Regions from separate parts of the Nonomuraea sp. NPDC048881 genome, predicted to be linked through region 1. Evidence: riboswitches for the same ligand, from Rfam matches in the RefSeq annotation. Region 1 holds a riboswitch; each other region holds the start of a gene.

Evidence for each region. A riboswitch is a leader RNA that binds a small molecule or an ion and turns the genes downstream of it on or off. The one in region 1 is predicted to bind thiamine pyrophosphate.
Region 2: it holds a riboswitch for thiamine pyrophosphate, as region 1 does, so the genes downstream of both, AB0C33_RS31005 (FAD-dependent oxidoreductase) here and AB0C33_RS22350 (cytosine permease) in region 1, are expected to answer to the same signal.
Region 3: it holds a riboswitch for thiamine pyrophosphate, as region 1 does, so the genes downstream of both, thiC (phosphomethylpyrimidine synthase ThiC) here and AB0C33_RS22350 (cytosine permease) in region 1, are expected to answer to the same signal.

The regions. Positions count from the first base shown of each region.
Region 1 is NZ_JBEZGC010000006.1:87,253-94,673, forward strand. Features, by position in the region: gene AB0C33_RS22335 (ATP-binding protein) at 1-203, opposite strand, end outside; gene AB0C33_RS22340 (ATP-binding protein) at 355-2,223, opposite strand; gene AB0C33_RS22345 (methylated-DNA--[protein]-cysteine S-methyltransferase) at 2,319-2,891, shown strand; gene AB0C33_RS22350 (cytosine permease) at 2,877-4,214, opposite strand; TPP riboswitch at 4,205-4,318, opposite strand; gene AB0C33_RS22355 (rhodanese-like domain-containing protein) at 4,370-4,693, opposite strand; gene AB0C33_RS22360 (DNA-formamidopyrimidine glycosylase family protein) at 4,720-5,598, opposite strand; gene AB0C33_RS22365 (TenA family protein) at 5,656-6,261, opposite strand; gene AB0C33_RS22370 (GPP34 family phosphoprotein) at 6,285-6,935, shown strand; gene AB0C33_RS22375 (LCP family protein) at 7,010-7,421, opposite strand, start outside.
Region 2 is NZ_JBEZGC010000009.1:298,546-305,966, forward strand. Features, by position in the region: gene metF (methylenetetrahydrofolate reductase [NAD(P)H]) at 1-854, opposite strand, end outside; gene AB0C33_RS30985 (polyprenyl synthetase family protein) at 940-2,007, shown strand; gene thiE (thiamine phosphate synthase) at 2,175-2,828, opposite strand; gene AB0C33_RS30995 (Rv2175c family DNA-binding protein) at 2,806-3,180, opposite strand; gene AB0C33_RS31000 (FAD-dependent oxidoreductase) at 3,211-4,380, opposite strand; TPP riboswitch at 4,433-4,549, shown strand; gene AB0C33_RS31005 (FAD-dependent oxidoreductase) at 4,539-6,080, shown strand; gene thiS (sulfur carrier protein ThiS) at 6,077-6,277, shown strand; gene AB0C33_RS31015 (thiazole synthase) at 6,270-7,025, shown strand; gene pknB (Stk1 family PASTA domain-containing Ser/Thr kinase) at 7,297-7,421, shown strand, end outside.
Region 3 is NZ_JBEZGC010000001.1:716,324-723,744, forward strand. Features, by position in the region: gene AB0C33_RS03380 (hypothetical protein) at 1-111, opposite strand, end outside; gene AB0C33_RS03385 (glycoside hydrolase family 95 protein) at 171-2,414, shown strand; gene AB0C33_RS03390 (class I SAM-dependent methyltransferase) at 2,374-2,994, opposite strand; TPP riboswitch at 3,030-3,142, shown strand; gene thiC (phosphomethylpyrimidine synthase ThiC) at 3,135-4,613, shown strand; gene AB0C33_RS03400 (SDR family oxidoreductase) at 4,623-5,474, opposite strand; gene AB0C33_RS03405 (DUF3427 domain-containing protein) at 5,554-7,421, opposite strand, start outside.

The DNA of each region.
Region 1 (7,421 bases):
TGATCGTCGCTACGCATCCAGGCGACCCTCACCATGCCTGAAGGCAGCGGATGCGCGTGCCGCAGCGCGTTGCTCAGCAACTCGCTCACCACCAGCACCGCATCGTCGATCGCGGCGGTGTAGACCCCACAATCCTGCAGGTCAGTGCTCAGACGCTGGCGGGCGACGGCGACGCTGGACGGCGCGTACGGCAGCAGCACCACGCTTGACACACCCACCTCCCCGTTCCCTGTGCCCCCCGCGGGAACACTCCCCGGTACGACCGAAATGCCCCGTTAGCCAATCGCAGAAACCGCATCTCGATCACAGCTTGTACACATTGGACGATAGATCAGCTCAACTGTGACCACCTCGTTACCGCATCGGTGTGTCGGATCGGATAGGGGAAGCGCGCCTCAGGATCAACCGCATCCTCGTACCCCCTCCGGGCCTCGGTTGAGCACTCACTTCTCCCCCCTGTGCCCTGGCCAGACTGCGCACGATGTAGAGGCCCAGCCCCACTCCACCAAAGCGCCTCCGGTCCCCGCTGTCCACCTGGACGAAGCGCTCAAAGATCCGTTCGCGGTCAGGCGGTGGGATTCCGACCCCCTCGTCATCCACCACTACGACCACGCCGTCGTCTTCGGGCCAAGCTTCAACACAGATCAATCCACCCATTGGGGAATATTTAAACGCGTTCTCCAGCAATTGCCCCAAAACGATGTCGGTTGCCAGGGCGTCACCCAGCACCGGCGGCAAATCGTCCGGGATGCGCACTTCGACGCGGTGGCGGTCGGACAACACGGGGAGGCCGAGCGTGGCCGCGTGGATCCGGGCCGCGAGGTCGAACGCCTCGATCCGCACGGCCAGCTCGTCCGCGCCCGCCCTGGCTCCCAGCAGCAGGTGGTCCATGAGCTGGCCCAGCGATCCGGCCCGCTCGGCGATCGTGTGCACGGCCGAGCGGCGTTCCGCGTCGCTCATCTTGTCCCAGCGCGCGTCGAGCGTGCCGGCGAACCCGCGCACGATCGTGATCGGCGTGCGCAGCTCGTGGCTGGTGGTGGCCAGGAAGAGGTCCTTGGCCTCCTCCAGCTCCTTGGCCTGGGTGACGTCGCGGAAGTCGATGACGATCTCGCCGGTCTCCTCGATCCGCGCGCTCACCACGTCCAGCCAGCGCCCGTTCTCCATCTGGAACGTGAGCTTCTCGCCGGGGCTGGGCAGCGGGAACGGCGGCGGGCCGCCGATCACCGCCTCGGCGGGGAAGGCGGTCAGCTCGGCCGCGGCGGGGTTCCAGCGCACGACCCGGCCGGCGTCGTCCAGCACGGCGATGCCGTCGGCGCTGGCGTCGAACACGGCCCGCTCGTGCGCCCGCTGCCGCACCGCCTCCTGGTAGGCCACCGCGTTGCCGACCGCGATGCCGGCGTGCCCGGCCAGCAGTTCGAGCAGCTCCAGCTCCAGGTGGCCGGGGGCGGGCCCGGCGAACAGCGCGTAAAGGGCCCCGTAGGGGCGGCCGCCGACCGCGGCCAGGCCGAGCGCGATCGTGTGCAGCCCGTTGAGCCTGGCCCAGACCAGGTCGCCGAGCCCCTGGGACTCCAGCATGACGGTCTTGCCCGTCCGTAAGAGCTTGTCCACCAGGCTCGTCCGCAGGCCGGTGGTGGTGCCCCTGAGCGTCTCCGGCAGCCGGTACGTGCTGACCAGCCGCAGCCGCTCCCCCTCGATCAGCACGAACCCGCCCGCGTCCGCGCCCGTCAGCTCGGTGAGGCTGGCCGAGATGCGGTCGAGCACGGCAGGCAGCTCCAGCTCGGAGTTGATGTCGCCGACCACGTCGGTGAGCCGGCGCACCAGCCTGGCCCGGCGTTCCATGCGCAGCCCGGCGACCTCGTCGGCCCGCGCGGGATGGTGGGCCAGGACGTAGCCGACCACGGAGTTGCCCATGCGCAGGGCGTTGATGTCCACCCGCAGGTCGAGCGGCCTGCCGTCCTTGTGGACGCGCTTGGTGCGCAGCGACACCTGGCCCCCGGTGCGGACGCGCTCCAGCACCGCGTTTTGCTCGGCGGCCAGCTCGTCGGGGACGATCGGCGCCCGGCGACCCAGCATCTCGGCCGCCGTCCAGCCGAACAGGTGCTCGGCCGCCGCGTTCCAGACCAGCACGCTCTGGTCGCGGTCGAGCGCCACCACGGCGTTGGGGGACCCGGCGAGCACGGCGCGAGCGATCTCCTCGTCACTGCCGACCCATGCGTATCCCACACCTCCATAGTGCACGTGGCGTGGTGGGTCTGACGGGCGATCCGTCCGATACGCTGCGCTCACGAAGATTCCGGTGGCTGAAACGGGTGAGAGGCATGTCGAGCAGCGACCTCGATGCCCTGCTGAGAGTGACCTCCAGCACCTACAAGGGCGAGGGGCCCCCGGACATCGCGTTCGGCACCTACGACGGCGCGGTGGGCAGGCTGGTGCTCGCGGTGACCGGCAAGGGCATCGCGGCCTGCAGTTTCGAGGCCGAGAACACCGTGTTCGAGCGGGTGGCCAAGGAGGTCGGCACGTTCATCGGGCCCGACGCCCGCCGCCTCGACCCGGTGCGCCGGGAGCTCGACGCGTACTTCTCCGGCCGGCTGCGCACCTTCGCCACGCCGGTCGACCTCGCGCTGGCCACGCCGTTCGCCCGTACCGTGCTGCAGAAGACCATGGCGGTGCCCTACGGCACGACCACGACGTACGAGGAGATCGGCGCGAGCATCGGACGGCCGCGCGCCCTTCGCGCGGTCGGCAACGCGGTCGGCGCCAACCCGGTGTGCGTGATCGTGCCCTGTCATCGGGTGGTCCGCGAGGACGGCGAGCTCGGCGACTACGCCGGAGGCGTGGCCGCCAAGCAGCACCTGCTCAACGTCGAACGCCGGGTCTCAGCGGGCCGCTGAGCGGCGCCGGCCGAGCACGCCGATGAGCAGCGTCACCAGGGCCGCGACCAGCGCGCCGCCGAGCGCGCCGTTCATCCACGGCTCCCGCGTGAAGCCGACGGCCTCGCGGGCGGAGGCCCAGAAGCCGTCCCAGCCGGCGACCGTGGGCGTCGAGGTGGTGAACCAGTAGGCGGCGAAGCCCAGCGCCCACGGCAGCAGCATCAGCCAGCGCGAGGGCGCGTCCTCGGCGGTGTTCCAGCGGGCCGCGCCGCCGAGCACGAAGTAGTCGACGGCCAGCACCGCGAACATCGGCACGAACACCGCGCCGATCACCCCGAGGAACGCGCCGTAGGAGGTGACGTCCACGACCAGGGCGATCGCGGTGGTGAGCACGCCGATCGCGGTGGAGACGACCCGCCGGTCCACCTTCGGCATCAGGTTCTGCAGCGAGACGGTGGTGGAGTAGACGTTGGCGAAGGACTGGTCGGTCTCGCGCAGCACCAGGATGCCGAAGAACAGCGCGCCCAGCGGCGCCGCGACGAACGGCTGGAACACGACCATGCCGTCGGCCTGGACCGCCTGGGCGCCCGCGATGGCCACCGCGTACACGCCGAGCGCCAGGCAGGCCACCTGGGCGACGGTGTAGCCGCCGACGACGCCGGTGAAGGCGGCCCGGCTGGAACGCGAGTGCCTGGCGAAGTCGGCGGCCATCGGCACCCACGACACCGACAGGGCGATGACGTAGTCGACGGCCGGGGCGAAGGCCGTCCACGACCCGCCCGTGTACGTCGGCGCCTCGCCCAGGAACGACACGGTGAACCAGATCAGCGACACGATCACGCCGGCGGTCACGTACCGGCGCAGCAGCCGGATCGACCCGAGCGGCCAGACGGCGAGCGCGGTGGTCAGCACCCCCGCCACCACCACCCACACCTGGTACGGGACGCCGCCGAAGATCGCGTTCGCGGCCTTGGCGATCACCCAGAGCTCGAAGGCCCCCCAGCCGAGCATCTGCACGATGTTCAGCACGGACGGGACGTACGACATCTTCGCCCCGAACAGCCCACGCAGCAGCACCATCGCCGGCCGCCCGGTCTGCGTGCCGGGGATGGCCGACAGGCCGACCATGGCCGTGCCGATGAGGCTGCCGACCACGGCGGCCGTGAGCGCGGCCACGAGGCTGAGCGGCGCGTTGCCCAGGGGATCGATCAGGACGAGCGCGCCGGAGAAGCCGAGGAGGCTGACACCGAGGTTGGCCCAGAGCGCGCCCTGGTCGAGGACGCCGAGGGTCTTGGGGGGCGCGCCGTCAAGGGTCAGCGGAACTTCGTCGACGACATGCGTCATCGCACACTCCCTACGCCGGCATTACCCGGACAGGTTCAGGCGGTCGGCAGCGGCTGTGTTGCTGCCCTCTCAGCCCGGCGCCCCGAGCTCCCGCGACTATGCAGTTGGCGCCCTCATCATGCCTCAATGGCGGCGGAACCGCCACAGTGGGGCATTCAGGCCACGAAAGGATCCTGCCCGGTCTCACTGACCATCGGACGGCGCGCGAACTCCCACGACTGCATGCCGCCGCCCACGTTGACGGCGTCGCGCCCGAGCTGGTTGAGCCACGCCGTGACCTGCATCGACCGGCCGCCGACCCGGCACACCACGTAGACGGTGCGGTCGGCGGGCACCTCCTCGACCCGGCCCTGGATCTGCGACATGGGGATGTGCACGGCCTCGGGGGCGTGGCCGGCCAGCCACTCGTCCTGCTCGCGGACGTCGAGCAGGTAGGCGTCGTCGGGAACGGCGGTGACGTCGATCTCTGGAACGGTCATGCCTCCATCATCCCGCGCCCGGGACCCTACTTGAGCAGGCGCGACATCCGCCGGTCGGCCAGCGGCCTGCCGCCCGTCTGGCAGGTCGGGCAGTACTGGAGCGCGGAGTCGGCGAAGGACACCTCGCGGATCGTGTCGCCGCACACGTCGCACGGCTGGCCGGCCCGGTTGTGCACGCGCAGCCCGGACTTCTTCTCCGCCTTGAGGTCTTTGGCGGCCAGCCCGTGCGCCCGTTCGACGGCGTCGCGCAACGTCGTCACGATGGCCTCGTGCAGGTCGGCGATCTGCGCGTCGGTCAGCGTCGCGGCGATCTTGAACGGCGACATCCTCGCCGCGTGCAGCACCTCGTCGGAGTAGGCGTTGCCGATGCCCGCGATCACCTTCTGGTCGCGCAGCAGCCCCTTGATCTGGGTGCGGTTGCCGCCCACGATGCGCTTGAGCGCCTCGACGGTGAAGGCGTCGTCGAGCGGGTCGGGGCCCAGGGCGGCGACGCCGGGCACGTCCTCCGGCTTGTCGGTGACGTAGACGGCCAGCCGTTTCTGCGTGCCGGCCTCGGTCAGCTCGAAGCCGGGGGCCAGGCCGTCGTCGTCCGGCGCCAGCCGTACGCGTACGGCCAGCGGTCCCTTGCCCGGCCGCACCGGCCGCGCGCCGGTCAGGTCGTCGCGCCAGCGCAGCCAGCCGGCGCGGGCCAGATGGATGATCAGGTGCAGGCCGTCGCAGTCGAGGTCGAGGAACTTGCCGTGCCTCGACACGTTCGTGACGGTGAGCCCGCCGAGCGCGGTGACCGGCGGGTCGAACGTCTTGAGCGCCTGGAAGCCGACGACGTCGACGCCGGCGATCGAACGGCCGACCGCCCGCTCGCGCAGGAAGTTGGTGAGCGACTCCACCTCGGGAAGTTCCGGCATGCCCCCAGGGTATGGCGCGCGCCGGACCGGCACGCGACTACGGCACGCCCCAGAAAGCTACGGCACGTCCCAGAAGGCGAGCTCGTGTGCCATGCCCTCGGCGAACAGCGCCTCCGCCCGTACGGGGTCGGGGTCGGCCTCGTCGATCATCTGCCCGATCCGTACGGTCAGCGCCGCGAACGCGGGGTCGGCATAGGTGTCCACCCAGGCCCGGTACCGCGGCTCGGCGGGCGGGTTCTCGGCGAGGATCTTCCCAAGACTCGAATAGCCCCACATACACGGATAAAGCGCGGCCAACCCCTCCCCGTACGACCCCGCCGCCTCCAGCAGAAACGCCGTGTACGCCACACACGCCGGCCCCTTCACCGCGTTGTCCAGATCGGCCCCGAACTCCGCCGACAACGACCGATGCAGCCGCAGTTCGTCGTGGTACGTCGCGTACGCCAGATCCACCAGGTCTCCCAGATGCCCGTCCGGCGCCTGCCAGGCCAGCCTGGAGAACACCCGCACATAGTCGAGCAGGTACAGGTAGTCCTGCTCCAGCCAGGACCGGAAGATCGGCTCCGGCAGGTCGCCGCGCCCGATGCCGGCCACCGTGGGATGGTCCAGCTGCGCCTGGAGCAAGGGCCGGCCGATCGCGTGAAGTCTTTCCGAAATGCTCATGCCTGGGAGGTTAGTGTCGGGACATGACCGTGACGATCGCCGAAGAACTCCTCCTCCTGGCCCACGACGAGGAAGCAGGCAAACAGCTCATCGGAGGCGTCCAGCTCGACCCCGCGCTCGGCGGCGCGATCCTCGCCGAGCTGGCCGCCGCGGGCCGCGTCGAGCTGGCCGACGACAGGGTGACGGTGACGGACCCCACCCCGCTGGGCGACGCCGAGCTCGACGCCGCCCTCGCCCGCATGGCCGAGGACGGCAAGGCCAGGAAGCCCGCGTGGTGGGTGCAGCGGCTGCAGTCGGACAAGCTGCGCAGGCGCCTGCTCACCAGGCTCGCCGAGGCGGGCGTGCTGGCCGAGGAGCGCGGCCGGGTCCTGGGCGTCTTCCCGACCACGCGCTGGCCGGAGGCGGACCCCCAGGTGGAGGCCGACGTGCGCGAACGCGTCACGGCCGTCCTCGCGGGCGCCGACCCCGACGAGCGCACCGCCACGCTGATCGCGATCATGCACGCGGCGAAGCTCGACCGCAAAGCCTTCCCCGGCGCCGACCGCGAGCGCGTCAAGGAGATCGCCGAGGGCGAGTGGGCCGGCCAGGCGGTCGCCAAGACGATCACCGCCATCACCGCGGCCATCGCCGCCACCGCCTCCACCGCCGCAGTCGTCGCCGCCACCACGACCTGAGCCGTGCCCTTGCCGGGCCGGGCCCCTGATCGGGCCCGGCCGTTCCCGCGAGGCTCGCGCCTACGCGGGGCAGGTCAACCGGCGTCCACGATCTCCTTCGGCACCGGCTTGTCGGCCTTCAGCGCGTCGAAGAGGGCCAGCGCCTTGAGCCGGTCCCACTTGACCGCCGCGCCGCCGCCGGCGACGATCTCGTTCCCGCCGAACGGCACCACCGTCGTGACCGGGCTGTCGCCCATCGCCAGCCCCAGCGAGAGCATGTCGAACGCGCCGGTGCCGGAGTCGACCTCGACCGCGTCCGTGGCGCTCATGGCCAGCGGGATCGAGGTGAACGGGTTGATCAGCACGCCCGGGCTGGCGGCCTTCTTCACCACCGCGCCGAGGAACTGCCGCTGCCGCTTGGTGCGCTCGAAGTCCGGCAGCGCGCCGCCCTTGCGGGTGCGCACGTAGCCGAGGGCCTGGGCGCCGTTGAGCACCTGCTTGCCCTTC
Region 2 (7,421 bases), on a different contig from region 1:
GTGATGAAGTGGATGCCGGGCGCGCCCTCGTCGAGCAGCCGCTGGCACAACTCCGCGCCGTGCTCGATGCCGAGCGCCCGCACCGCGGCCGGGTCGTCGGCGACCGCCTCGAAGCGGGCCGCCACCTCCGCCGGGAACGGCGCCCCCGACAACTGCTCCGACCGCGCGATCGTGCTCATCTGCGTGACCGGCATGATGCACGGGATGATCGGCGTGTCACAGCCCTGGGCCGCCACCCGGTCGCGCAGCCGCAGGTAGTCGTCGGCCTGGAAGAACATCTGGGTGATCGCGTAGTCGGCCCCCGCGCGGCACTTGCGCACGAAGTACTCGGTGTCGGACTCGATCGACGGCGAGCGCGGATGCTTGTACGGGAACGCCGCCACCCCCACGCAGAACTCGCCCGCCTGCCGGATGAGCCGCACCAGCTCCTCGGCGTAGAGCACGCCCTCGGGATGCCGCACCCACTCGGCGGTCGGGTCGCCGGGCGGGTCGCCGCGCACGGCCAGGATGTTGCGCACCCCCGCGTCGGCGAAGCGGCCGACCAGGTGGCGCAGCTCGCGCAGCGAGTGGTTGACCGCCGTGAAGTGCGCCACAGGGGTGAGCGTGGTGTCGTGGGCCAGGCGCTCGACGATGTCGACCGTGCGGTCGCGGGTCGAGCCGCCGGCCCCGTAGGTCACCGAGACGAACGTGGGGCGCAGGGACTCCAGCTCCCTGATCGCCTTCCACAGCTGCCGCTCGCCCTCGTCGGTCTTCGGCGGGAAGAACTCGAAGGAGAACGACCGGCCACCGGTGGCGAGCAGCTCACGGACGGTGGGGACACGATCGGGCAGGATGGAGGGTCGACCAAGCGCCATGTCCCAAGCGTACAGGCCGGTGTCCGGGTCGGCCGCCCCTAGACCGGGGACCCGACCCCGAGTCCGCGCCCACTAGTCTCAAGGCATGACCACTGACGCCGCGAGCATGGACGCCCTGCGCACCCAGGTGGAGCGCGCCCTCGGGGAGTTCGTCGAACGGCAGCTGCCCGCCTCGGGCGACGCCGAGCTCGAACCGCTGCGCGCCGCCGCGGGCGACCTGCTGGCCGGCGGCAAGCGCCTGCGTCCCGCGTTCTGCTACTGGGGCTGGCGCGGCGCGGGCGGCACCGACGTGCCCGAGATCTTCACCGCCGCCGCGTCGCTGGAGCTGTTGCAGGCCAGCGCGCTCGTGCACGACGACGTGATGGACAAGAGCGACCTGCGCAGGGGCATGCCGGCCGCCCACCGCCGTTTCCAGTCCCTGCACGAGAAGGAGGGCTGGCACGGCTCGGCCGAGCAGTTCGGCGAGGGGGCCGCCATCCTGCTGGGCAACCTGCTGCTGGTGTGGTCGGGCGAGATGTGGCGCACCAGCGGCCTGCCGCCGGCGTCGCTGGCCGCCGCCCAGCCCGTCCACGACCACATGCGCACCGAGCTGATGTGCGGCCAGTACCTCGACCTGCTGGAGCAGGCCCACGGCGAGAACACCTTCGAGTCGGCGCTGCGGGTGGCGCTGTTCAAGAGCGGCAAGTACTCGGTGGAGCAGCCGCTCAGGCTCGGCCTGGTGCTCGCGGCCGGCGCGCTGGAGCCGTGGATGGACGAGCTGTGCACCGGCTACGGCCGCCGCGTCGGCATCGCCTTCCAGCTCAGGGACGACATCCTCGGCGTCTTCGGCGACCCGGCCCAGACCGGCAAGCCGGCCGGCGACGACCTGCGAGAGGGCAAGCGCACGATGCTGGTGGCCCGCACCCTGGCCGGGGCCGCTCCGGAGGCGGCCGCGACGGTGCGCAGGCTGCTCGGCGACCCCGCGCTCGACGAGGACGGGGTGAGCGCCCTGCGCGAGATCATCACGGACAGCGGCGCGCTGCGGGAGTGCGAGGACCTGATCGCCGGCTATCTCGCCGACGCGCTGGCCGCGCTCGACGAGGCGCCGGTCACCGCCGGGTCGCGCACGGCGCTGGCCGAGCTGGCCATCGCCGCGACGTCCCGCAGGACCTGACCCCGGGCCCCTGGTACCGGCGGCCGGCCGGAGCGGCCCGCTTCGGCAGGCGGCCTCGCCGCAGAGTGCGGGCGGCCTCGCCGCAGAGTGTGGGCGCCCGTCGTGGACGGGCGCCCGGTCGTGTCAGGGGGTCAGTGGGTCAGGGGGGCAGTGTCAGGGGGGCAGTGTCAGGGGGTCAGGCGTTTGGCGAACTCGGCCGCCGCCGCCCCCGGGTCCTCCGCGTCGGTGATCGCCCGTACGACGACCACGCGGCTCACGCCGTACGACATGACCTCGTCGAGGTTGGTGAGGTCGATGCCGCCGATCCCGAACCACGGCCGCGGCGCGGCCGCCCCCGGGGCCGGTCCCAGTGAGGCCGCGTGCCGCAGCAGCGCCGGGCCGGGCGCGTGGCGGCCCGGCTTGGTCGGCGTGGGCCAGATCGGGCCGCAGCAGAAGTAGTCGACGCCCTCCTCCACGGCCGCGGCGGACGCCTCGGCGACGGAGTGGGTGGACCGGCCGATGACGATGTCGTCGCCGAGCATCTCTCGCGCGACCGTCACGGGAAGGTCGTCCTGCCCCAGGTGGAGCACGTCGGGCCGGGCGGCGAAGGCGATGTCCGCCCGGTCGTTGACGGCCAGCAGCTTGCCGTGCCGGTCGCAGGCGTCGCGGAAGACTTCCAGGAGCGCGAGTTCTTCGCGTGCCTCCAGGCCCTTCTCCCGCAGCTGGATGATGTCCACGCCGCCGGCCAGCACCGAGTCGAGGAACTCTGCCAGGTCGCCGCGGTCGCGGCGGCCGTCGGTGCAGAGATAGAGGCGGGCCTCAGAAAGCGAGGGCCTGGGCACGCCGCTTGACCTCCGTGTGACGGCCGGCCTTGATCGCCTCGATGGGCGACCCCGGCAGGGACTCGTCTGGGGTGAAGAGCCAGCGCAGCGACTCGATGTCGTCGTAGCCGGCGTCCTGCAACACGGTCAGTGTGCCGGGCAGGCCCTTCATCACGTCCTTCCCGTCGAGGAACACCGCGGGAACCTGTGGCCCGCCGCCGCCACGGCGCACGCCGAGCAGCTTGTGGTCCTTGAGGAGTTGCTTGGCCCGCCCGATCGAGAGGTCGAGGCGTGAGGCCACTTCGGGGAGAGTGAGCCACTCGTCGACGAGCTGGTCGGTCTCCCGGTCGATCTGTGCAACAGAAAGCGTCACGAAACCACAACTACCACATGCCGTCCTTGCTCAAACAACACAATCCCGTAGGGGGACCTCTGGATCTACCAGGCGTTCTGTGTCGAGGCGATGCCCGCCTTCGATGATCCTACGGCCCTGCACGTAGTCCCGGGGCCGGTCGACGGCGAGCACGGCGGCGAGGGTGTCGCCGGACGTCAGCCAGACGGCCGACCACTTGCCCTCGGGCTCGCCCCGGTAGAGCAGGCGGTCGCCGGAGGGGTGGTGGCCGATGTACTGGACCATGTGGCCGAACTGCTCGGACCAGAAGTAGGGGGCCGGGTCGTAGACGGCCTCCTCCCCCAGCAGGGTCGCGGCGGCGACCTCGGGCGAGCCGAGCGCGGTGTCCCAGTGCTCGACGCGCAGCCGGACGCCGTAGCGGCGCGACCACCAGGCCGCGCAGTCGCCGGCGGCGACCACGTTCGGCATGGACGTGCGCAGGTGCTCGTCGGTGACGACGCCGTTGTGCAGGTCGATGTCGGAGCCGGCCAGCCACTCGACGGCCGGGCGCACGCCGATGCCCGTGACGACCACGTGCGCCTGGACGAACTCGCCGCCCACCAGCCGCACGCCGCCCTCGTCCACCTCGTCGACCATGGTGTTCAGGCGCAGGTCGATGCCGTCGTACCAGTGTCGCGTGCGGGCGCCGATCTCCGGGCCCACGGCGTTGGCCAGCGGGGCGGGGCCGGCCTCGATCACGGTCACCGAGCAGCCGGCCTTGCGGGCGGCGGTGGCGACCTCGGCGCCGATCCAGCCGGCGCCGATGATCGCCACATGGGCTCCGGCCACGAGCCCGGCGCGCAGCTCGTGGGCGTCGTCGAGGGTACGCAGGACGTGCTGGGGGCCGTCGCCGGGCACGGTGATCGGCTCGGTGCCGGTGGCGATCACGAGGCCGTCGTAGCCGAGCTCGCCCTCGGTCGTCTCCACGACGCCCTCGCGCAGGGCCTTGGCGGTGACCCCTGGCCAGAAGTCGACCTCCAGCGCGTCGAGGTCGGCCTCCAGGAAGCTGGAGTCGGCCGCGCCGGACAGCACGGCCTTGGACAACGGCGGACGGTCGTAGGGCCGATGGCGCTCCTGGCCGATCAGCGTGATCCGTCCGGTGAAGCCGCGCCCGCGCAGCGCCTCCGCGCTGCGCAGCCCGGCCAGGCCCGCTCCCACCACTACGACATGGTTCACGTTCATGACCATAACGGGGGCGGTGCCGGCACGTCGCGCCGAGGCCGTAGGCTGGAGGCGCAAGACGCGCGGGAGTCCGGCCGTCACCGGGCTGAGAGGAAGGCTTGAGCGGGCCTTCGACCGCAAGACACCTGATCCGGATCATGCCGGCGAAGGGAGCGCGGATGAATGTGATCGTGGGCGGCGGGGTCGTCGGGTTGTCGATCGCCTGGCGGCTGGCCCGCGAGGGGCTGCCCGTCACGGTGGTCGATCCGGCCCCGGGGCGCGGGGCGTCCTACGCGGCGGCCGGGATGCTGGCGCCCGTCAGCGAGGTCGCCTACACCGAGGAGCCGCTGCTGCGGCTGGGGGCCGCCTCGCTGAGCCGATGGCCGTCCTTCGCCGCCGAACTGGCCGCCGACGCGGGCCTCGGCCCGGATCTCGGGGCGCGCTCTGGGGCAGGTCTCGGCACGGGGCTGAGCGGCGGTCCCGGTCGCGGGGCCGGGGCGAGGGCCGGGGAGGCGTTCGGGGGCGCGTTCGGGGTGATCGGGCCGGAGGGGGCCGCCGGCCGTGCGCTCGACCTGCGCGCCGACGGCACGCTCGACGTCGCCTTCGGGGCCGACGACCTCGCGGCGCTCGACGACCTGGCGGCGTTCATGGACAAGCTGGGGCTGCGGGTCGAGCGGCTGACCGGGCGCGAGTGCCGGCGTCTGGAGCCCATGCTGGCCCCTTCGGTGCGCGGCGGGCTGCTGGCCCCCGGTGACGCCTGGGTCGATCCGCGCCGGGTCACGGCGGCGCTGCTGGCCGCGCTCGACCGGCTGGGCGTGCCCGTCGTGCGGGCGCGGGTGACCGGCCTGCTGCGCGACGGCGACGCCGCTCCGGCCGCCGCGACCGGCGCTGGGACCAGCTCTGGAACCGGCTCTGGAACCGGTGCTGGAACCGGTGCTGGGACAGGCCGTGCGGCAGGATCTGTGGCGGGAGCTGTGACCGGTGCTGTGAGGGGGGTGCGGCTTGAGGCCGTGCCCGGTCAGCCTGAGCCGGCGGTGCCGGAGATCGCGGCCGAGCGGGTGGTGCTGGCCGCCGGGGCGTGGAGCGGGGAGCTGGCCGACGTGCCCGTCCGGCCGGTCAAGGGGCAGATCATGCGGTTGCGCTCGCCGCAGCCGCTGCTCGGCCGGTGCGTACGCGGGATGGTGCACGGCGCGCCCGTCTACCTCGTCCCCAGGGGCGACGGCGAGCTGGTGCTCGGGGCGACCCAGGAGGAGCTGGGGTTCGACACCCGGGTGACCGCGGGCGGGCTCTACGAGCTGCTGCGCGACGCCAGGGAGCTGGTGCCGGGCGTCACCGAGTTGGAGGTCGCCGACGTGGTCGCCGGGCTGCGTCCGGGCACCCCCGACAACCTGCCGATCATCGGGGCGGGCGAGGTCCCCGGGCTGGTGCTGGCGACCGGCCACCACCGGGGCGGGGTGCTGCTGGCCCCCCTGACGGCGGTCCTGGTCACGTCGGCGGTGCTGACACCGTCCACGACGACGGCGTCCCCGGCGGCGGCCCCGACGACGGCCCAGACGGCCACACAGACGGCGGGCCAGACGGCGGGCCGGACAGGCATGCAGACGGCGGCCCAGGCAGCGGCTCGGGTGGCGGAGGTTTCGACGGGCGCGGGGATTCTGACGGGTGAGGAGGGCGAGCTGGCCGCGCTGTGCTCGCCCGCGAGATTTCGGGATATTTCATGATTGTGACGATCAACGGCGCCGCGCACGAGGTGGCCGACGGCACCACCGTGGCCCAGGCCGTACGGACGCTGACCACCGCCACCACCGGCGTGGCCGTGGCCGTGAACGACGAGGTGGTGACGCGGAGCTCGTGGGAGACGACGGCGCTCGGCGACCGCGACCGCGTCGAGGTGCTGACGGCGGTGCAGGGTGGATGAGCTGATCATCGCCGGGGAGAAGTTCGCCTCCCGGCTCATCATGGGCACCGGCGGCGCGCCCTCTCTGGAGGTGCTCGACCAGGCCCTGGTCGCCTCGGGCACCGAGCTGACCACGGTGGCCATGCGGCGGCTCGACCCCGGCGCCCGCGGCTCGGTCCTCGACGTGCTGCGCCGCCGCGACATCAAGGTGCTGCCGAACACCGCGGGCTGCTTCACCGCGGGCGAGGCCGTGCTGACGGCCCGGCTGGCCCGCGAGGCCCTGGGGACGAACTGGGTCAAGCTTGAGGTCATCGCCGACGAGCGCACGCTGCTGCCCGACCCGATCGAGACGTTCGACGCGGCCGAGCGGCTGGTGGCCGACGGGTTCGTGGTGCTGCCGTACATCGGCGACGACCCGGCGCTGGCGCGGCGGCTGGAGCAGGCCGGCTGCGCGGCGGTGATGCCCTTGGGCGCGCCGATCGGCTCGGGGCTCGGCATCAGGAACCCGCACAACATCGAGCTCATCGTGGAGTCCGCCGGGGTGCCGGTGATCCTCGACGCCGGCATCGGCACGGCCAGCGACGCCGCCCTGGCCATGGAGCTGGGCTGCGACGCGGTACTGCTCGCCACGGCGGTCACCCGGGCGCAGCGGCCCGAGCTCATGGCCTCGGCGATGAGGGCGGCCGTGACGGCCGGACGCCAGGCGCGGCAGGCGGGCCGGATCCCGCGCCGGCGCTACGCCGAGGCGTCCTCACCGACGACCCCCTAGAGGCGCCCCAGAGACGCCCAGGAGACGGCCCGGAGACGCCCAGGAGACACCCCGGAGACGCCCCCGGGAGACGGCCCCGGAGACGCCCCCGGGAGACGCCACCGGAGACGACCTGGTGATCCCCCTGGAGATCCCCCTCCGAGATCGCCGGAGGGGCCGGCTCGCGCCGGCCCTTCCGCCGGTCGGGGCCGCTCTCGCGGGAACGTCTCCGCATCGGTTTCGGGCGCGTGGGCCCTGCCGGTGGCAAAACGCCCGTAAACTCAGGGGGGTGGTGGATAAGACGACTGCGGACCCCCTGGTCGGGCGGCTCCTCGATGGGCGTTACCGCATCGAGAGCCGGATCGCCCGGGGCGGTATGGCGACCGTCTACCTGGCGCTCGACGTCCGGCTGGATCG
Region 3 (7,421 bases), on a different contig from region 1:
CCGGTATTGCTGCTTGCTCACTTCCTGCTGCTCGATGCCGTCCCCAGAGGCGGCAGCCGGTCCGATCGTGGCGAGAGCCACGATCGCGGCCACAGCGGCGATCTTCATCATAGTTCCCCTGAGGGAGTCCGTACCGCCAGGGGCGATCGCCAAACCTTAGGCTGATCGCCATGCTGACGCTCCGGTACGACGAGCCCGCCCCCAGTTGGGAAGGACACGTCCTTCCGATCGGTAACGGAGCGCTCGGCGCCTGCGTGTTCGGGACGCTTGCGACCGAGCGCGTCCAGCTCAACGAGAAGTCGTTGTGGACCGGCGGTCCGGGCAGCGCGGAGCCCGGTGGATCCGGAAACTGGCCGGCGGACCGTCCCGGCGCTCTGGAGGCGGTGCGGCGGGTCATCGACGACCGGGGTTCGATGGCGCCGGAGGAGGTGGCCGCGATCCTGGGGAACCCGTCCTACAGCACGGTGGGGCACATTCCCGGCTTCGGGGCGTACCAGAACTTCGGTGAGCTGCTGCTCGACGTGACCGGCGGTTTCTCCGGCGGCTACCGGCGCACGCTCGACCTGGAGACGGCGGTGGCCGCCGTGACGTACGAGGATGCCGACGGCGTGGTCCTCACCAGGGAATATTTCGCCTCGTACCCGGCGCACGTCATCGTCGGCAGGCTGACGGCGGGGCGTCCGGGACGGGTGGGGTTCACGTTGCGCTTCGGCACCGCGCATGACGGCGAGGAGGAAGTGACCGCCGAGTCCGGACGGCTGCGCGTCCGGGGCGTGCTCGCCGACAACGGCCTGGTGTACGAGGGCCAGGTCCAGGTGCTGACCGAGGGCGGCACCCGTACGGACGAGGGCGACCGCGTCGTGGTGACGGGCGCCGACAGCGCGGTGTTCGTCTTCTCGGCGGCCACCGACTACGCGCCCGTCCACCCCGGCTACCGCGGCCCGGACCCGGCGGCGCGCGTCACGGCAGCGGTGGACGCGGCGGCCCGGCGGCCGTACGCCGAGCTGCGGGCCGAGCACGAGGCCGACCATCGGGCGCTGTTCGGCCGGGTCCGCCTCGACCTCGGCCAGCGCATGCCCGACCTGCCGACCGACCGCCTGCTGGCCGCCTACGAAGGCGCCGGCACCCCGTCCGACAAAGCCCTGGAGACGCTGTACTTCCAGTACGGCCGGTACCTGCTGATCGCCTGCTCCCGCCCCGGCTCGCTGCCGGCCAACCTCCAGGGGGTGTGGAACGCGTCCAACTCGCCGCCGTGGGAGTCCGACTACCACACCAACATCAACCTGCAGATGAACTACTGGCCGGCCGAGCCGGCGAACCTGGCCGAGACGGCGGTGCCGTACCAGGAGTTCGTGGCGGGGCTGCGCGCGCCCGGACGCGAGACCGCGCGGTCGATGTTCGGCTCGGCGGGGTGGGCGGTGCACTCCAACACCAACCCGTTCGGGTTCACGGGGGTGCACGACTGGCCCACGTCGTTCTGGATGCCGGACGCCGCCGGCTGGCTGGTGCGCCAGCTCTACGAGCGTTACCTGTTCGACGGCGACGAGCGCCACCTGCGCGGGCACGCCTATCCGGCGATGCGCGAGGCCGCCGAGTTCTGGCTGGCCAACCTGTGTCCCGACGCGCGCGACGGCAGCCTCGTCGTCTCGCCCGCGTACTCGCCCGAGCACGGCGACTTCACCGCGGGCGCGGCCATGCCGCAGCAGATCGTCCGGGACCTGTTCGCCTGCACGGTCGCGGCCGCGCGCACGCTCGGCGTGGACGCCGAGTTCGCCGGACGGCTGCGCGAGGCGGCCGACCGGCTCGATCCCGGGCTGCGGGTCGGTTCCTGGGGGCAGCTCCAGGAGTGGAAGGCCGACCTCGACGACCCGTCCGACCGGCACCGGCACGTCTCCCAGCTCTACGCCCTGCACCCCGGGACGCAGCTCACCGCTCCCGAGCACCTGGCCGCGGCGCGCACCACGCTCGAAGCGCGCGGCGACGGCGGCACGGGCTGGAGCATGGCCTGGAAGGTCAACTTCTGGGCCCGGCTCAAGGACGGCGACCGCGCCCTGGCCATGCTGAGCGGGCAACTGCGCGCCAGCACGCTGCCCAACCTGTGGGACACACATCCGCCGTTCCAGATCGACGGGAACCTCGGCGCGACCGCCGGGGTGGCCGAGATGCTGCTCCAGAGCCACGCCGGCGTCATCGAGCTGCTGCCCGCGCTGCCGGCCGCCTGGCGCGCGGGCTCGTTCGACGGGCTGCGCGCCCGCGGCGGCTTCACCGTCGGGGTGACCTGGGCGGACGGCGTGCCGGTCGAGGTCAGGCTGTCGTCGGCGCGCGGCGGGACCGCCCGGCTGCGCGGCCCCGGCTTCGCGCTCGACCTGGAGACTAGGGCTGGGGAGAGCTGCGCGCTGTCGCCAGCACGCTGAACCACGTGCGGTGGGTGACGTTCGTCTCGTGCCAGGCGACCGCGAACCCGGCCGCGTCCAGCACCGCGAGCAGGTCGCCCGCGTCGCGGTGGACGAACCAGCGCTCGTACTCCGTCCGGTACGGCACCGGCTCCCAGCCCTCGCCGTCGCCCAGGGCGGTGGTCAGCGCGAGCACCCCGCCGGGGCGCAGCGCCGCGTGCCAGGCGCGCAACGTCGCCTCGGTCTGCTCGGACGGCACGTGCACGAGGGCCGCGGCCGACCAGAGGCCGTCCAGGGAGGCCGGCGACAGCGGCGGGCGTCGCAGATCGCCCAGGACGGTGGGCACGCCGTGCCCGGCGGCGAGCCTGGCCATCTCGATCGACAGGTCCACGCCCACGGTGGTCAGGCCGCGTCCGGCGAACCAGGCCGACTCGCGCCCCGGGCCGCATCCCAGGTCGGCGACCGTGGCTCCGGCGGGCAGGGCCGAGGCGAACCGGTCGCGGAAGGCCGCGAACGAGGGTGGCGGTTCGGTGAACTGCTCGTCGAACTGGCGCGCGATGCGGTCGTAGGTGGCGGTCGTGTGCGCAATGGGATCAGACATCCCCTTGATCCTGCCACGCGCGGGGTTATGATCGCGATGACCAACGCGGGAGCCCGGTGCGGACCGGGCTGAGAGGACGGCTGTCAGCCGCCGACCGCCAGAACCTGCTCCGGATAATGCCGGCGAAGGGAGTTTGCGCGATGAGCGACGCGCGCTTTTCCAAGATCTACATCGGTGACCTTCAGGTGCCGATGCGCGAGGTCAGGCTGTCGAACGGCACGTCGGTGCGGCTCTACGACACCTCGGGGCCGTCGCGTGCCGACCGCTCGGCGTGGGGCTCGCCGGTCACCCAGCTCGGCGCGGCGCGGCGCGGCGTGGTGACCAAGGAGATGGAGTTCGTGGCCGTCCGGGAGGGGATGACGCCCGAGTTCGTCCGGCAGGAGGTCGCGGCCGGGCGGGCGGTCATCCCCGCCAACGTCAACCATCCGGAGTCCGAGCCGATGGCGATCGGCCGGAACTTCCTGGTCAAGATCAACGCCAACATCGGCAACTCCGCCGTCACCTCCTCGATCGAGGAGGAGGTCGAGAAGATGACCTGGGCCACCCGGTGGGGCGCCGACACCGTCATGGACCTGTCCACCGGGCCGAACATCCACGAGACCCGCGAGCAGATCATCCGCAGCTCGCCCGTCCCGGTCGGGACCGTGCCCATCTACCAGGCGCTGGAGAAGGTGGGCGGGCGGCCCGAGGCGCTGTCGTGGGAGGTCTACCGCGACACCCTGATCGAGCAGTGCGAGCAGGGCGTCGACTACGTGACGGTGCACGCGGGCGTGCGGCTGGCGCACGTCCCGCTGACCGCCCGCCGCAAGACCGGGATCGTCTCGCGCGGGGGCTCGATCATGGCCGCCTGGTGCCTGGCCCACCACCGCGAGAGCTTCCTGTACGAGCACTTCGACGAGATGTGCGCCCTGCTGGCCCGCTACGACGTGACGTTCTCGCTGGGCGACGGGCTGCGCCCCGGCTCGATCGCGGACGCCAACGACGAGGCCCAGTTCGCCGAGCTGCGCACCCTGGGCGAGCTGACCAAGATCGCGCACGCGCACGACGTGCAGGTGATGATCGAGGGCCCCGGCCACGTGCCCATGCACAAGATCAAGGAGAACGTCGACCTGCAGCGCGAGCTCTGCGACGACGTGCCCTTCTACACCCTCGGCCCGCTCGTCACCGACATCGCCCCCGGCTACGACCACATCACCTCGGGCATCGGCGCCGCCATGATCGCCTGGTACGGCACCGCCATGCTCTGCTACGTCACCCCCAAGGAGCACCTCGGCCTGCCCAACCGCGACGACGTCAAGACCGGCGTGATCACCTACAAGATCGCGGCGCACGCGGCTGACCTGGCCAAGGGGCACCCGCAGGCCCAGGCGTGGGACGACGCCCTGTCGGACGCCCGGTTCGAGTTCCGCTGGGAGGACCAGTTCGACCTGTCGCTCGACCCGGACACCGCCCGCGCCTTCCACGACGAGACCCTGCCGGCCGCGCCCGCCAAGACCGCGCACTTCTGCTCGATGTGCGGCCCGAAGTTCTGCTCGATGAAGCTCAGCCACGAGGTGCGGGCGGGCATGGCCGACAAGGCGGCCGAGTTCCTCGGGAAGGGCGGCTCGATCTACCTCTGACCCGCGCGGTCAGCCCGGGAGCGTCTCGCCGCCGATCGGGGCCAGCACCTCGCCCGTGTAGTACGAGGACAGCCGGTCGGCGGCGAAGAACACGTACGAAGGGGCGATCTCGTCGGGGTCGGCGGCCCGTTTCATCGGCACCTGCGCGCCGAACTTCGCCACCTTCTCCTCCGGCATCGTGGCCGGGATCAGCGGCGTCCAGACCGGGCCGGGGGCGACGGCGTTGATCCTGATGCCGCGCTCGACCAGGTTCTGGGCCATCGAGTAGGTGAAGGCGTTGATCGCGCCCTTCGTCGCGGCGTAGTCGATGAGGGTCTTGTTGCCGCGCAGGCCGTTGATCGAGGAGGTGTTCACGATCGCGCTGCCCTCCCGCAGGTGCGGCAGCGCGGCCTTGGTGACGCGGTAGTAGCTGTGGATGTTGACCGCGAACGTGTGCTCCCACTGCTCGTCCGTCAGCTCCTCCAGGGAGTCGACCGGCGCCTGGTAGGCCACGTTGTTGACCAGGACGTCCAGGCCGCCCAGCTCGGAGACCGCCTGCTCCACGACCGTCGCGCAGTGGTCGCGGTCGCCCAGGTCGCCGGGCAGCAGCACGCACCGCCGTCCCTCCTGCTCGACCAGGCCGCGGGTGTGGTTGGCGTCGTCGTGCTCGTCGAGGTAGGCGATGGCGACGTCCGCGCCCTCCTTGGCGAACGCCACCGCCACCGCCCGGCCGATGCCCGAGTCGCCACCGGTGATCAGCGCCTTCTTGCCCGCCAGCAGGTCCCTGCCCTCGTAGCCGCGCATCTCGTCGCGCGGCTCGGGGGACATCTCGTCCGTACGGCCCGGGTACTGCTGGGTCTGGGGTGGTGGTGTCTCCGGCATGTCCGGCGATCTTCCCCTGACGGGGTATCGGTAACGTCATGCTTCGCCCAGATCCGCCCTTTCCGCAGAGCCGCGGCGGTCAGCCGGCGATGGCCGCGCGCCGGAACAGGTCCGCGGGCATCTCCTCGTCCAGCCTCCAGGTGACGGCCATCGGGCGTTCGCCCTTGTGCTCGACGTAGCGGGCGGTGCCGTGGAAGACATACGGCTCGGGGTGGCGAAGGTCGTTCTCCGTGCGTTCCCTGGTGAACAGCAGGACGTGGCTGCCGGTGTGCTCGTGCCTCTGGTAGCGCAGGCCGGTGGCCGACGCCGCACCGGTCCGGTTCTGGGACTCCCAGTGGAACAGCTCCGGGGTCAGGGCATAGTCCCGGTACATAGTCTGCGGGGAGAACTCCTTCTCGTTCTTGCGCAGGGTGACGAAGAGGGCGTCGCAGCGGGTGGCCGGGCACCACGCCACGCCCTCCCGCATGGTGGCGGGCACCGAACCGCCGAGGCTCGCCCAGCCCAGAGCGGCCAGGACCTCGTCGGCCGAGTATTGGCCGTTGAGGACCAGCGGCACGCCGGCGAGCGTCGCGGGAAGCGGCTTGGTCACATGACGCGGGCGCTCCACGCCGTAGGCGAGGACGTCCAGGATCTCCCCGCACAGGTCCGGCTCGGCCCGCAATCGGTCCAAGCCCTTGTCGTAGGTGGCGAAGCCGCCGCCGTCCCGCCAGAAGGAGAAGAACAACATGCGGGCGAACGCCTGCGTGGTCGGCGGGCAGTCGTCGTAGCGGGGCCCGTCGGGACGCAGCAGGCTGGCATAGGCCGCGGCCCGCGGGCGGTCGTCGACGTGGAGCAGCGCGCGGATCCGGCGGCCCAGCGCGTTCTCCAGCGGGGAGGCGGGGGCGGTGACCAGGCCGGAGCGGCGCAGCAGGTCGGTCCAGTAGCGGCGGTTGCGGTACAGGTCGTCGATGTCGCGGCCGCTCGCCTCCAGGTACTTCACGAGCGATGTCTCGGCGAGCGACCGGATCTCCTGCGTGACCATGGTGACCGTCGCGCTCAGATGGATCCGCAGCTCGTCGAGCAGGCGGTCTTTGGTGACCCGGTCCAGGACGATCTGCGAGCCCGACGGCAGGAGCGGGAAGTCGTTCTTGACCTGTGTCTCCAGCCGCCCTCGGACGAAGCCGGTGAGCGCCTGGAACCGGTTGCCGAAGCGGTACTCCTTGCGGTGCTGGCCGACGAAGTCGAGGACGGTCAGCACGTCCTTGTCGGGAGTGCGGCGCAGGCCGCGGCCGAGCTGCTGCAGGAAGACGGTGGCGCTCTCGGTCGGGCGCAGCAGGAGCAGGGTGTTGACGTCGGGCACGTCGAGGCCCTCGTTGAACAGGTCCACGGCGAACAGGAAGGTGACCCTCCCCTCGCGCAGGGCCTTCAGCGCGTCCTTGCGCGACAGGTCATCGGTGCCGCTGTCCACCGCCCGCGAGGGCAGCCCCGCCCTGGTGAAGAAGTCGGCCATGAAGCGCGCGTGTCCCACCGAGACGCAGAATCCGAGCCCGCGCACCGCCGCCAGGTCGCTGACCTTGTCCAGGAGCGCGTTCAACACCAGCCGCGCCCGAGCGGTGTCGCCGGTGAGGACGTTGTCCAGCGACGCCAGGTCGTAGGAGCCGCGCGACCACTTCACCGTGCTGAGGTCGGTCTCGTCGTTGATGCCGAAATAGTGGAACGGGCAGAGCAGGTCGGCGTCGAGGGCGTCCCACAGGCGCAGCTCCGAGGCAATGCGCCCGTCGAAGAACTCGTCCTGCACCCAGGTGCCGTCCGCGCGTTCGGGGGTGGCGGTCAGGCCCAGGAGCTCCTTGGGCCGGAGACGGCCGATGACCTGGCGGTACGTGTGGGCAGCCGCATGATGGAACTCGTCGATGACGACCACGTCGAAACGGTCGGGGGCGAAGGAGTCGATGATCCTGCTGAGGGACT